Linked DNA regions of Pelagicoccus sp. SDUM812003. The protein of the gene in region 1 interacts with the protein of each later gene in a pairwise test. Links are inferred from orthologs where the notes say so. Each region holds a gene or a part of one and is shown in the gene's direction. Other genes may lie near its edges.

Evidence for each region. Proteins that work in one complex are often made in the same cells at the same time.
Region 2: the proteins of QEH54_RS00080 (region 1) and tsaE interact in binary tests that used the Escherichia coli proteins (3 or more experiments, as listed by UniProt). The link is inferred for Pelagicoccus sp. SDUM812003 from one-to-one orthologs.
Region 3: the proteins of QEH54_RS00080 (region 1) and QEH54_RS17495 interact in binary tests that used the Escherichia coli proteins (3 or more experiments, as listed by UniProt). The link is inferred for Pelagicoccus sp. SDUM812003 from one-to-one orthologs.

The regions. Positions count from the first base shown.
Region 1 is NZ_JARXHY010000001.1:16,977-21,659, reverse strand. What follows is about bases 1,788-4,683. They hold QEH54_RS00080 (RNA methyltransferase), read left to right. Parts: upstream 1,788-2,781; coding sequence 2,782-3,585; downstream 3,586-4,683. Other genes in these bases: QEH54_RS00070 (alkene reductase), read right to left, coding at 4,367-4,683; QEH54_RS00075 (class I SAM-dependent methyltransferase), read left to right, coding at 3,597-4,370; QEH54_RS00085 (hypothetical protein), read left to right, coding at 2,618-2,770; QEH54_RS00090 (thermonuclease family protein), read right to left, coding at 1,873-2,448. Outside these bases: QEH54_RS00095 (glycoside hydrolase family 9 protein), read left to right, coding at 1-1,746. UniProt on the Escherichia coli protein: Specifically methylates the ribose of guanosine 2251 in 23S rRNA.
Region 2 is NZ_JARXHY010000007.1:198,141-202,032, reverse strand. What follows is about bases 1-2,999. They hold tsaE (tRNA (adenosine(37)-N6)-threonylcarbamoyltransferase complex ATPase subunit type 1 TsaE), read left to right. Parts: upstream 1-1,282; coding sequence 1,283-1,717; downstream 1,718-2,999. Other genes in these bases: QEH54_RS11775 (aldose epimerase family protein), read right to left, coding at 1,804-2,817; QEH54_RS11785 (thiamine-phosphate kinase), read left to right, coding at 316-1,299; QEH54_RS11790 (type II CAAX endopeptidase family protein), read left to right, coding at 1-319. Also shown: QEH54_RS11770 (twitching motility protein PilT), read right to left, coding at 3,009-3,892. UniProt on the Escherichia coli protein: Required for the formation of a threonylcarbamoyl group on adenosine at position 37 (t(6)A37) in tRNAs that read codons beginning with adenine.
Region 3 is NZ_JARXHY010000014.1:100,609-104,472, reverse strand. What follows is about bases 1-2,971. They hold QEH54_RS17495 (NAD(P)H-hydrate dehydratase), read left to right. Parts: upstream 1-670; coding sequence 671-2,272; downstream 2,273-2,971. Other genes in these bases: dprA (DNA-processing protein DprA), read left to right, coding at 2,230-2,971; acpS (holo-ACP synthase), read left to right, coding at 241-648; QEH54_RS17505 (pyridoxine 5'-phosphate synthase), read left to right, coding at 1-217. Outside these bases: more of dprA, read left to right, coding at 2,972-3,372; QEH54_RS17485 (pyridoxamine 5'-phosphate oxidase family protein), read right to left, coding at 3,422-3,864. UniProt on the Escherichia coli protein: Bifunctional enzyme that catalyzes the epimerization of the S- and R-forms of NAD(P)HX and the dehydration of the S-form of NAD(P)HX at the expense of ADP, which is converted to AMP.

The DNA.
Region 1 (4,683 bases):
AAAGGCGCGGTCGAAAACGCCTTGCGCTGGAAGATCACCCCGAACGCCCTTCCCGACTGGAAATCCGATCCAGTCATACAAGTCTCCCAAGTTGGCTACCACCCGAAACAGCCCAAATACGCCATCGTCGAACTGGACAAGCGGGACACCGAGCGCAAGCCCCTCGAGCTCTCGCGACTCGACGAAGACGGATCGCTTGAAACGGTGAAGCGTTCTGTATCGAGCGATTGGGGACAGTTTCTTCGCTACGACTACCTTCGTCTCGATTTCTCCGATGTCACGCAAGAAGGACTCTACGTGGTTTCCTACGGCGAGCAGCGCAGCCACGCCTTTCGCATCGCGAAGGACATCTTCACTCGGCACGTCTGGCAACCGACGCTCGAATACTTCCTTCCCGCCCAGATGTGCCACATGCGCATCAACGATCGCTACCGCGTTTGGCACGGAGCCTGTCATCTCGACGACGCTCGCATGGCCCCGCTCGATCATGTCCATTTCGATGGATACGAGCAAGGCCCCGAGGCGCGAACCCATTTCAAACCAGGGGAGCATGTTCCGGGATTGAATCGAGGCGGATGGCACGATGCGGGCGACGATGACCTTCGCATCGAGTCGCAGGCCGGCACGGTGCTCGGACTGGTTCACGCCTACGAAGCGTTCGGGCGGGACTACGACAACACCACCATCGACCAGCAGACCCTGACCGTGGAGATCCATAAACCGGACGGCATACCCGACATGCTTCAGCAGATCGAGCATGGAGCGATCACCGTAGCGGCTGGCTACCGTGAACTGGGAACGCTCTATCGCGGCATCATCAATCCGACGCTTCCACAGTATGTAATGCTTGGAGACACCGTCAACATGACGGACAACCGCCCCTTCGACCAGACCTTGGCCGAAGATCAGGTTCCAGACATCGGACTAGGCATCGGCGGAGCTCCCGACGATCGCTGGGTGTTCACGACCCGACGTTCCGAGCGCCATGAAATGATCGGAGCAGCGGGCCTGGCCGCAGCAGCCCGGGCGCTGCGCGGCCACAACGATTCCCTCGCTGAGGAATGCCTTCGATTCGCCGAGGAGCTCTACGAGTCGATCGAATTCGAAAACGAGATCTCGCGCATCCCGCTAGCGGTCGAGCTCCTGATCACAACTGGAAAACCGAAATACGCTCAATCGATCAGGCAACAGGCCGCCGGTATCGCCGAACGTTTCGAAAACCTAGGATGGACCGTCAGCCGAACGCTGCCTCTGATCGAAGACAACGTATTCCTTTCTACACTACACGAAGCGGCGAAACGCTATGCCCAAACCGTGCGCGAAGCGGAGGGGAAGACGCCCTACGGCGTTCCCTACGAACCGGGGATCTGGGGAGCTGGCTGGGGTATTCAAAGATTCGGCGCCCAGCAATACTTCCTGCATCAGGCCTATCCCGAGCTCTTTTCGCGCGACCTGATGCTAAACGCGCTTTCCTTCGTGCTCGGCTGCCATCCCGGCTCCAACACAGCCTCCTTCGTCTCAGGCGTAGGCTCCAATTCGATCGAGGTCGGATACGGCCTCAACCGAGCGGACTGGTCCTTCATCCCCGGCGGCAGCGCTTCGGGCACAGCTCTCATCCGCCCCGACTACCCGGAGCTGCTGACCTGGCCTTTTTTGTGGCAGCAAACTGAATACGTTCTCGGAGGCGGCACCACCGACTACATCATACTAGCGCAAGCTGCGGACTATCTTCTCAATCAGGAATAGCGCCCGAGCTTTCATGCGAACCCGACAAAGCCCGTCGCTTGAGGACGGGCTTTCCTCGGTCTGCAAAGCGAGGGCCTAACGGTCCGCGGTTTCGCCCGAAGAAGCGATTTGGGCCGAAGACGCAGTTCAAGCTTCGTTACGCTTGTTCGCTTCCTCTTCTTCGCTGGGGTCTACGGAAAGGTTGGCGATTTCATCGTCGCTCATGCCTTCCTTGGATTCGGCTTTCATCTTGTCTTCCGCCAACTGGCGCACCGCCGGATTCCACACCCCAAGCATTTCCATTTTCGCCTTCTCCTGGGCTTCGGTCAGGGCTGCGTCGCCGGGCGCTTCCGAAACGATCCAACGGGCGAAACCATGACGCACCAGAATCGCGTTGATGTATTCGCCACCCATGCTGTAAAGCTCGGCGCTCATCAACTCGGCAGACTGCACGACACGAGGCTTCACGGTGATGCGCTGGCCCCTGACGTTCTCATCGAAAAACGAGTAAATCTTTTCGTCGAGCATCTCGGAGTCGCTCGCCAGCCCTATGCCATGCAGTTTAACGACCACCGAGCGACCGTCGCCAAAATCCACCGACAACGCATCCTTGCTCAAAACGTCTCTCACCACTCCCTCCCTCTCATCCTCCTCCGAATTCTTATTCAAGAGAAAGTACATCGCAAGGATCACGAATCCTACGACAATCAGTATGGGAATCATTGTCATATCAAGCGGGGGTGGGCACCTTGGAGGTAAAGTTTTATCCGTAAAAGCGTACCTATCAAGGTTATAATGATACCTTTCCCTACGGCGCAGGCGCCGGTTTCCTTTAGCGATTCGATCGCGGCGGGCCGAGATAGACTTTCGCAAGACGCTTCTGCACAGCGCTTTGGAACATACAGTCTCGTATCCATCGATTCCCTTCACCATGGCGACCGCCCTCGTCACTCCCGGCGACCGGCACCTCATCGCAGCGCCCGAGCCGCCGAAGGGCACGCGAACGGTGAAAAAGCTTGCTCCCGGGAGCAGGCGAGCAAACTAGGGGTGCATTGCATGATCGAGGCCGAAACCATCACCAGTCTACAGAATCCGAGAGTGAAAAACCTCGTGAAGCTGCGCGACCGCCGGGCGAGAAACCAGCAAGGCGTCTTCATCGCTGAAGGGTATCGAGCCATCTCCCGAGCCTTGGAAAAGGAGGTCTACCCGCAGGAAATCTACTTTTGCCGAAACTGCTTTCTCGGCGAAAACGAAGACGCCCTACTTTCCCAAGCGGCGAGTCACGGGGCTCGCTTGTTCGAGCTCTCCCAACACGCCTTCGAAAAGGTCGCCTACCGCGACCGTCCGGAAGGCCTGCTCGCCGTCATCAAGCAATGGAGCTACGGCCTGACCGACCTCGCCCTTTCCGACCCGCCCTTTCTTCTGATCGTGGAGGCCATCGAAAAGCCGGGCAATCTAGGCACCATCCTGCGATCGGCGGACGCCGCCGGGGTGGACGCCGTCATCTGCTGCGACTCCGTCACAGACCTCTTCAATCCGAACGTCGTGCGCTCCTCCACCGGCGTACTCTTCTCCATGCCTACGGTCTCCGCCAGCACCGACGAAGTTATAAAATGGATACGCGATCGAGGCATTCGGACCGTGGCCACTACGCCCCATACGGACTTCCTCTATACGGACATCTCGCTGGACGGACCGCTCGCGATCGTGATGGGCAGCGAACAATTCGGGCTTTCCGACACTTGGCTCGAAGCCTGCGATCAGAAAGCGCGCATCCCCATGGCCGGGCAAGCGGACTCTCTAAACGTGGCCATGGCAACCTTGATCACCCTTTTCGAAGCGGTGCGCCAGCGCCCATAGCCGTCACGCCCGTGCGCCTTTCACGCATTCAGAAAAACTTCGAAGCGCTCGCGAGCGAAGACCCGCTATGGACAGTGCTTTCCGAAAAGGGCAAACGTGGCGGAGGCTGGGATCCCGACGAGTTCTATCAAACTGGCGAAGACGAGATCCGCGACCTCCATCAGCGGCTCGCGGCGCTTGGCATCCCGATGCGCGGCGCGACCGCCCTGGACTTCGGTTGCGGGGTGGGCAGACTGACGTTCCCGCTATCTCGCCGTTTCGGCCACTGCATCGGCATCGACATATCCGAATCCATGATACGTGCGGCGAAGGAAAATAGCGGCCGTGGAGAGTCTTGTAAGTTCATCGTCAATACGAGCGATTCCCTTTCCTGCCTTGAGAGCGGCTCGATTGACTTCGCCTATTCCGACATCGTATTTCAGCACATGCCGCGACGCTACATGAAAGGCTATTTCCTCGAGATATCGCGAGCGCTTCGGCCCGGCGGTCACTTCGCGTTCCAGCTTCCCAGCCATCTGAACCGAGCGTCGCCCCAAAACGCGGGGGCCTTTCGCATGGCACGAAAGCGCCTGCACTACGCGACAAAAAACGTCGCCCAGCTCCTCGGCTTGGCAAAGCCCTATTTCGAGATGAACCCGATGCCCCGCCGCAGCGTGACCGACTTCTGCGAACGACGAGCGGGATTGAACCTGAAGGCGCTCTGGAGCCACCCGGGCGCGGGCGACTCCTGGCACGGTTATCTCTACGTATTCGAGAAGTCCCTACAAAGAGGCGAAGCCAGCTAAGCCATCACGTCATCCAATCGGGGATGGTCGATATAGCCCTCCGGCCCTTCTCCGTAGAAGGTATCGGGATTTGGCTCGTTCAAGGGAGCGCCCTGACGGAAACGCTCCACCAGATCGGAGTTGGCGATGAAGAGCTGGCCAAAGGCGACGGCATCGGCGTCCCCCGCCTCGATAGCAGCTTCGGCAGACTGCGCCGTGAACTGTTCGTTGGCGATGAAGACCCCGCCGAAACGACGCTTCAGCTCGGGACCTATGCTGTCTTCGCCCTGATATTCGCGAGCGCAGAGAAACGCGATGCCGCGTCGTCCCAATT
Region 2 (3,892 bases), on another replicon or contig:
AGGCTCTTTGGCCGAGAGAACCATGATCTACACCATGATCGTGCTGGTCGCCCCGGTGTGCGAGGAGCTGGTGTTTCGGGGGGCGATCTTCCGATTTCTCCACCACAGATTCCCCCTGACCGCCGCCACGGCCATTTCCGCCGCCCTCTTCGCTCTGATCCACTTCAACCTCTACAGTTTCGCTCCCCTTTTCGTGATCGGCGTCACCCTGGCGCTCGCCTATCGAGAGTCCGGCTCCTTGCTCTCCGCTGTGGTGCTGCACGCCGTTTTCAATACCATCAACCTGTTTATCATCCTGCTCTTTCCCGACGTCACGTGAGCCCCTTCACCTCAGATACCCACCAATCCATCGCCACGCTCGGCGAAGTCGAACTCATCAAGCGGATCCGCGACTGGCTGGGCGACGCGAATCCCGCCCCACCCGAGGGCATCGGCGACGACTGCGCCCGCTTCCAACCAAGTCGAAACGACGTGCGGCAGCTCGTCACCACCGACCCGGTCATCTATGGCTACCACTTCGATGACCAGCTCTCGCCCGAGCAGACCGCGGGCAAACTCGCCAAACGAAACCTCAGCGACGTGGCCGCCATGGGAGGAACGCCGCGCATCGCCACCGTCAGCCTAGCCCTTCCGCAAAACGTCTCGATCGCGTGGATACAGCGTTTCTACGAAACGCTCTCCAAGCTCGGAAGACGCTATCGGTTTCAAATCGTAGGCGGCGACATTTCCGGATCCGACGGGTTCCTCGGAGCATTCCTCACCTTGATCGGCGAAACCGAGCCCGGGCACCCCGGTTTGCTCCGCCACCGAGCGCAGCCAGGGAGTCCACTCTACGTATCCGGGGCCATCGGAGGAACGCGACTCTGCAAGCACTACGACTTCGAACCGAGACTGGAGGAAGGTCGATGGCTAGCCCGAAGCGGCGCCTGTCTCTCCTGCACGGACCTGAGCGACGGACTTGGAAAAGACCTCAAGAACATCCTGTCTCCAACTACTGGATGCAGCATCGACTGCGCTTTGCTTCCGATTTCCGACGACGCGATTCGAACGTCGAAGGATTCCGGACACACGAAATTCCACCATGCGTTCAACGATGGCGAGGACTACGAGCTTCTCTTCGCCCTGGACCCAAAGGCGGATCTTCGGGAATTCGAAGCCGCTTGGAGTGGGAATTTCGATACGCCACTTACCCGCATCGGCACCTTCGACGCCTTGGGAAGCGGTTCCGAGGAAAGCCCTCTCAAACTCATCAACGCCCCAGACTCGCTTCACGTTTCAGGCTATGAACATCTTAGATAAGCTGGCTCGGGGCATCGTCACATCCCAAGCGGAAGAAACGATCGAAATCGCCCGCAATCTGGCGACCGTTCTCCCCGAGGAGGCAGTGCTGGCATTGGAAGGCGATCTGGGAGCCGGAAAAACCACTTTCGTGAAAGGCCTAGCAGAGCGCTGGCGTATCCAAGAGCCCATCACGAGCCCGACCTTCAATATCTACAATCTATACCAAGGCGATCGGCAGCTGGCCCACATGGACGCCTATCGCCTGGAGAAGTCGCCCGAGATCTGGGAGGAACTGATGCTGGAAGAGCTGATCGCGCCTCCGTTCTGCCTCGCCATCGAATGGCCCAGCAAGCTGGCGTTCATTCCTTGGACCATTACCCATACCCTTCGCTTCGATGCCCGGGGCGACGAGCGAAAAATCACCCTCATCTCGTAGGATGCCTCGGTCGGAGAAAAAAGGGACGCGCCTCCAGCGAGGCGCGTCGTGTATCAAAAATCCTGCTACTTCCGAAACCGTTTCGCCTAGCGAACGCCGAACGCGTATACCGTCTTCGACTTAAAAACCTCTCCCGGGCGCAAGGTCGTCGTCGGGAAATGGCCGATGTTGGGCGAATTCGGAAAGTGCTGCGTCTCCAGACAGAAGCCGCTGCGCTTTTGGTAGACCGTTCCACCTTTTCCCTTCAGCGAGCCATCGAGAAAGTTGCCCGAATAGAACTGAACACCTGGCTCAGTGGTGTAGACCTTCATCTCGCGTCCTGACTTCGGATCCCAAGCGGTAGCGGCCAGAGCGAACTCGTCGGGCCTCTTGTCGATGACCCAGTTGTGATCGAAGCCGCCGCGGGACGATACCACCCCTGCTTCGTCCACATCCTGACCGATCGCCTTGGCTTGGCGAAAATCCATGCCACAGCCCGCTACCGGTACGATCGCTCCCGTAGGAATGCCGCCGTCATCGGTCGCGGTGTAGAACTCCGAATTGATCTGCAGCTCGTGATCCAGCGGCGAGGGGCCAGCATGACCGGCGAGGTTGAAATAGGCGTGATTGGTCGGATTGTAGACCGTGGTCTTGTCTGCAGTGGCTTCGTATTCGATCACCCACTCGTTAGCATCGGTGAGCTTGTAGATCACAGTGGCCTGCAGATTGCCCGGATAGCCTTCCTCTCCATCCTTGCTCAGGTAGCTCAGCTTCACGCCCGTGAACCCGTCACCCGAGATCTCCTCCGCATCCCAAACCACCTTGTCGAAACCACGCTTGCCGCCGTGCAAGTGGTTTTTCCCGTCGTTGGCGTGCAATCCGGAAACATACGTTCCGTCCAGGCAAAATGAGCAGTCCCCGATTCGGTTTCCAAAACGTCCGATGATCGCTCCGAAATACGCGTCGTTGTGGTCCTGATACTCCTCGACGGTTTCGAAGCCAAGCGTCACATCCGCCAGTGTTCCGTCACGGTCCGGTACGTGAATTTCGGATACGATGCCACCGAAATTGGTGAGCTTCAGCTTCATGCCGTTTTTGTTTTCGAGCGTAAAGAACTCCATAGGTCAGAGAATTGCGTTTTGTTTGAGAGAGAAGACCGACGCCGCTTTCCAGCAGCCACCCCGATTCTAGCCAAGTCATTAGCGATGCAAGCCTCATTTCCCCGCTTTTATAAGCGGAGCGAATATTGGATGCGAAACCCGCCAACCGCTCTGCTCCTGCCCGATCGCCAGCGAGCGAGCGTTCGAAACGCCTAATTCGCTTCGCCGAGCATCTTGCCGAACACCATGCGGCCGCCGCTGGTGGGTATGATGCTGTCGACCTCGATCAAAACGGTGCTTCCGACCAGATCGGCTCCGTTGTTGACCACGACCATGGAGCCGTCCTCCAGATACCCCACCCCCTGGCTGTCCTCCTTGCCGATCTTGACCAGCTTCACGGAAAGAGTTTCGCCCACTTCCACTTCGCGCGAAAGGGCCTTGGACAGGCCAAGCATGTCCACGAAAGGGATTCCCTCCTGACGCGCTCGCCTGATCAGTCCCTCGCTAGTGGTCAGCAAGCGCCCCTTGAGGCTGCTCACCACGAACATCAGCTTCTCCTCGCGGCTCTGCTTGCGGTCGACGTCGCTGTCCACCACCCGCACCTCCACATGATCGAAGTCGCGAAGCTCCGACAGCGTCTTGAGGCCGCGTTTTCCGCGATTGCGCTCCTCCTCGACGGCCGAATTGTTCAGCTCGTTCAGCTCGTCCAGAATGAACTTCGGCAAAAACAGCACGTCGCCCAGCATGCGGGCCTGACAGAGCTTTGAGACGCGGCCATCCACCAGGCAGCTGTCGTCCAGCACCACCAGCGGCGCTTCCACGCGCTGCGGCTCGAAGCGGACGTACGGAATCACGAGGTTGAACTCGTCCTTTCCCCGCAGCGCGATGACCGCGGACAGATAGGTGATCACGATGAAAACTCCAATGCGCGAGATGTAGATGACCTGAGCGTCGCCTTCCTCGAAAAGCGGAGAGATGGAGATGAAATGCGAAGCCAGAATGCCCATCAGCAAGCCAAATGTCATCGCCGACAGCCCCCGCAGAGAGAAGCCCTTGAGCAGGATGTCGACCAGCACCAGCAAAGCGCCGATCAAAA
Region 3 (3,864 bases), on another replicon or contig:
GGAGTTCGAGCGACTCGTGGAGGGAGCCGCGCTCGCTTCCGAACTCGGGCTCATCGTCAACGCCGGTCACGGCATCAACTACGTCAACGTTAGCGAGGTCATCACCATTCCCGAGCTGCACGAGCTCAATATCGGACACAGCATCATCAGCCGGGCCCTCTTCTTCGGGATCGACGAAGCTGTACGGGAAATGAAAGCCCTTATGGCGGGCGCATAGCCGGCTGCCAAACGCGTTTTTCCATGGATGCGATATCTCTGCCCTGCAAAGGACCGGTTCTCGGAATTGGCGTCGATATTGTATCTGTTAAACGGATACGAGACTTGATCGATCGGCAGGGCGACCGTTTTCTGCATCGCGTTTACACGAAAGCGGAGCGGGAGTACTGCCTGAAATACAAGGATCCCGGCGAACGGTTCGCGGCTCGCTTCGCCGCCAAGGAGGCGGTCGCCAAAGCCTTTACTACGGGAATCGGCGAACACTTGACTTGGACCTCCGTGAGCGTAGTTCCCGGCGAACGCGGCGAACCATTGGTCGAATTGGATGAGAAAGGCAGACACCTCCTGCATCAGGTGAGAGGGAAGTATGTGGCGATCAGCCTCTCGCATACGGACGAGACGGCCATTGCGTTCGCGACGATTCTGGGCTAGACTGGCGTCTATGAGTTTTTTTATGCGGCATGCTTCTCATCCTGTTCTGAGCTGCTCGGAATCGAACGAGTGGGAGCGGGGCTTGATGAAGAGCGACGATCAGGGATGGAGCGCCATGCGTCGGGTCGGGCGGAAGCTGGCGAGCGCGATCTGTAGTGACTTTTCGATGACGCGCTTGCCGCAGCGCGACTGGCGTGTGCTGGCTTTGGTGGGGAAGGGGAACAATGGCGGAGACGCTCTGCTCGCAATCCGCGAGCTGCTGAAGATGCCCCGGAAGATCAGCGATGTGACTTTGATCTTCAGCTCGCCCGTTTCCGATTTGAAGCCGCTTGCTCGCAAGGCTTATGAGCTGATCGCGGAGAGCGAAGCGCTGCGTACGCTGGACCCCGCTGGGATGGAGGAAGGCGATTGGCTGGCGCTGGTCGATTCCGTTTTGCATCAGGGTCCGTATGAGCTTTGCATCGACGGACTCTTGGGCATGCAGTTCAAGCCTCCCCTGCGCGGTGGAAGCGGAGTCCTCATTGAGAAAGTCAATGCCTTGCGCTGCATCGGTCTGCGCGTGGCGGTCGATCTGCCGAGTGGTACGGGTGATAGCTCCGACGAGCGACCGTTTCGGGCGGACATCACCTACGCGACGGGCGTTTTCAAGAGTCCGCTGCTGAAAAACGAAGCTTGCGGCATGATCCGCTATTTGGATGTCGGCTTTTTCGAAGAGGATCGCGAGAGCGTCTGTCGTGTCATTACGGATACGGTGCTGGATCCGCTGCGGGCGTTTCGTCCAGCGTCGGCGGACAAGCGATCCTATGGGCATTTGCTGGTGCTTGCCGGATCGCGCTCCATGCCTGGGGCGCTGGCGATGAGCGTGAAGGCCGCCTCGCGAAGCGGCGTGGGCCTGGTCACGGTGCTGGCTCCCGAATCCATCGCGGGGCGGTTCGCGGCGAGCTTGCCCGAGGCTATGTGGCGCTCCTGGCCGGAGACGCCGGAGGGCGGCTTGGCGTTGGAAGGCATTTGGCAGGTGCAAACGCTCGCTTCTAAAGCGACGGCTTTGCTGGCTGGTCCGGGGATGGGGCAGGAGCGCGAGACCCGAACCATGCTGCAGGAGCTCGGGCGCATGTGGGAGAAGCCAGTCTTGCTGGATGCGGACGCCTTGCAGCCGGAGATCGTCCAGGCCTTCACTGCCGGGGGCAACGAGGGAGTTGTGGTCACCCCCCACGACGGAGAGTTCTGGCGCCTGAGCGGTCGAAAGGATTCCTCGCTTGAGGCCATCGCTGGCTACGCCGAGGACCGAAAACTCGTTTTGATCAAGAAAGGAAGCTGCACCCGCGTCTCTCGGGGCGACCTCACTTGCGTTTGCCCGACGGGCAATGCGGTGCTGGCGCGCGGAGGAAGCGGCGATCTGCTGGCGGGGTTGGCGGCAGGGCTGATGGCCCAGCGTCCCGACGACTGCTTCGTGGCGGCCTGTCAGGCAGTTTATTGGCACGGAAGAGCTGCGGATGTTTGGGCGATGAAAAACGGCCAGCACGCGGCCCGCACTACAGACTTGTTGGACTTTCTCTCGCCGGCGCTTGATAGTGGCGAGTCATGGAATCCCCACTCTCCCGTCGAGAGGCCTACTGGGTCTTGAACGGCCTGCCTGCTATTGGCCCCATCTCTCTCAATCGCTTGCTGCATCGCTTCGGTGGCGACCCCTGTCGCGTCCTCGAGGCGGACCGGGCGTCCTTGGCCTCGGTGCAGGGGCTGCAGAAACGGGCGGTCGAGTCTCTGCTCGATTGGAGAAACCGTTTCGATCTGCAGCGCGAGATGGCTCAGGCGGCATCGCGGGGAGTCGATTTCGTGACCCGTGAGGACGGTGACTATCCCGCGCTGTTGAAGGAGATCGATGATCCGCCTATCGGCTTGTATCGACAGGGAAACTACGATTTCAAGAAGCCGTCCGTAGCCATCGTGGGCACTAGGAAGACCACGCTGTACGGACAGTCGGTGGCCCGCTGCTTCGCTCGCGATCTTGCTCAAATCGGGTTCTGCGTGGTGAGCGGCATGGCTCGGGGCATCGATACCTTCGCTCATCGCGGCGCCTTGGAGGCGGAAGACGGCAGCACGGTGTGCGTACTAGGGAACGGGATCGACATCGTGTATCCGCCGGAAAACATCGACCTCTACAAGGACGTTCAGAGATGCGGGGCGGTGGTGAGCGAGTTTCCTTTTGGCAGGCGGGCGGATCGGCAAACCTTTCCCATGCGCAATCGACTCGTCAGCGGCATGTCGCACGCCGTCGTCGTGATCGAGTCCGAGGAGGCGGGCGGTTCCATGATCACGGCCCGCTTCGCGGCGGATCAGGGGCGCTTGGTCTGCGCCGTGCCGGGCAGGATCGATCAGGCCTCTAGCCGTGGATGCCATCAGCTCATACGCGACGGGGCCCTCTTGCTGGAATCTATCGACGACCTGTTGGAGGAGTTGAACCATCTGCGCCAGGCCCCAGCCTTGGAGCTCGAATCCGAGTCGGAGGATTTGTTTTCTCAGGACGACGCCTTGGACGAAGACCAGAAAGCGCTGCTCGACGTTCTGGCGGGAGGCGAGGCCTACGATCTGGAAACGCTATCCCGCATGCTGGACCATCCGGTGGCGTCGCTGTCCGTCGGCTTGATGACCCTGGAGCTGAAGGGACGCGTCGTGAAGCGCCTGGACGGTCGCTACGAGCTAAGCGTGCGATTGGGTCGCGTCTAGGCTTGATGCGGCCGCGGTTGCAGTCCGGCCAGGGCGACTAGCTTCGGAATCAGGTACGCTCGCTCGGCTGTTCGAGAGCGGGGAGCCCGTCGATGCTGAGGCGGTTCTTTTCCGCTTGGTACGCCGTCACTCCTTCTCGGCCTTTGGCGTTCGCCCATTTGTCGAGGATGTCGCGCTCGCCTTGATAGTCGAAGTAGGGGACTGAGTAGCCGCAGGAATCCGAGACGCGTTGGACCTCGATGCGGATGATTGAGCGCATCCCCGGATTGCTGGGAAAGCGGGAGGCGAGCGATTGGAACGAGTCGTCACTCGGTAGATGCGCCGTACCCGTTCCGTGGAGACGCACGATTTGCGGACCGCCTTCGAAGGCGCAGAACATGATAACGATGCGCCCGTTTTCCCGCAGGTGAGCAATGGTCTCGGCGCCGCTGCCGGTGTAGTCGAGGTAGGCGACCTCCTTGGGGCCTAGAATGCGGAAACAATCGCCACCCT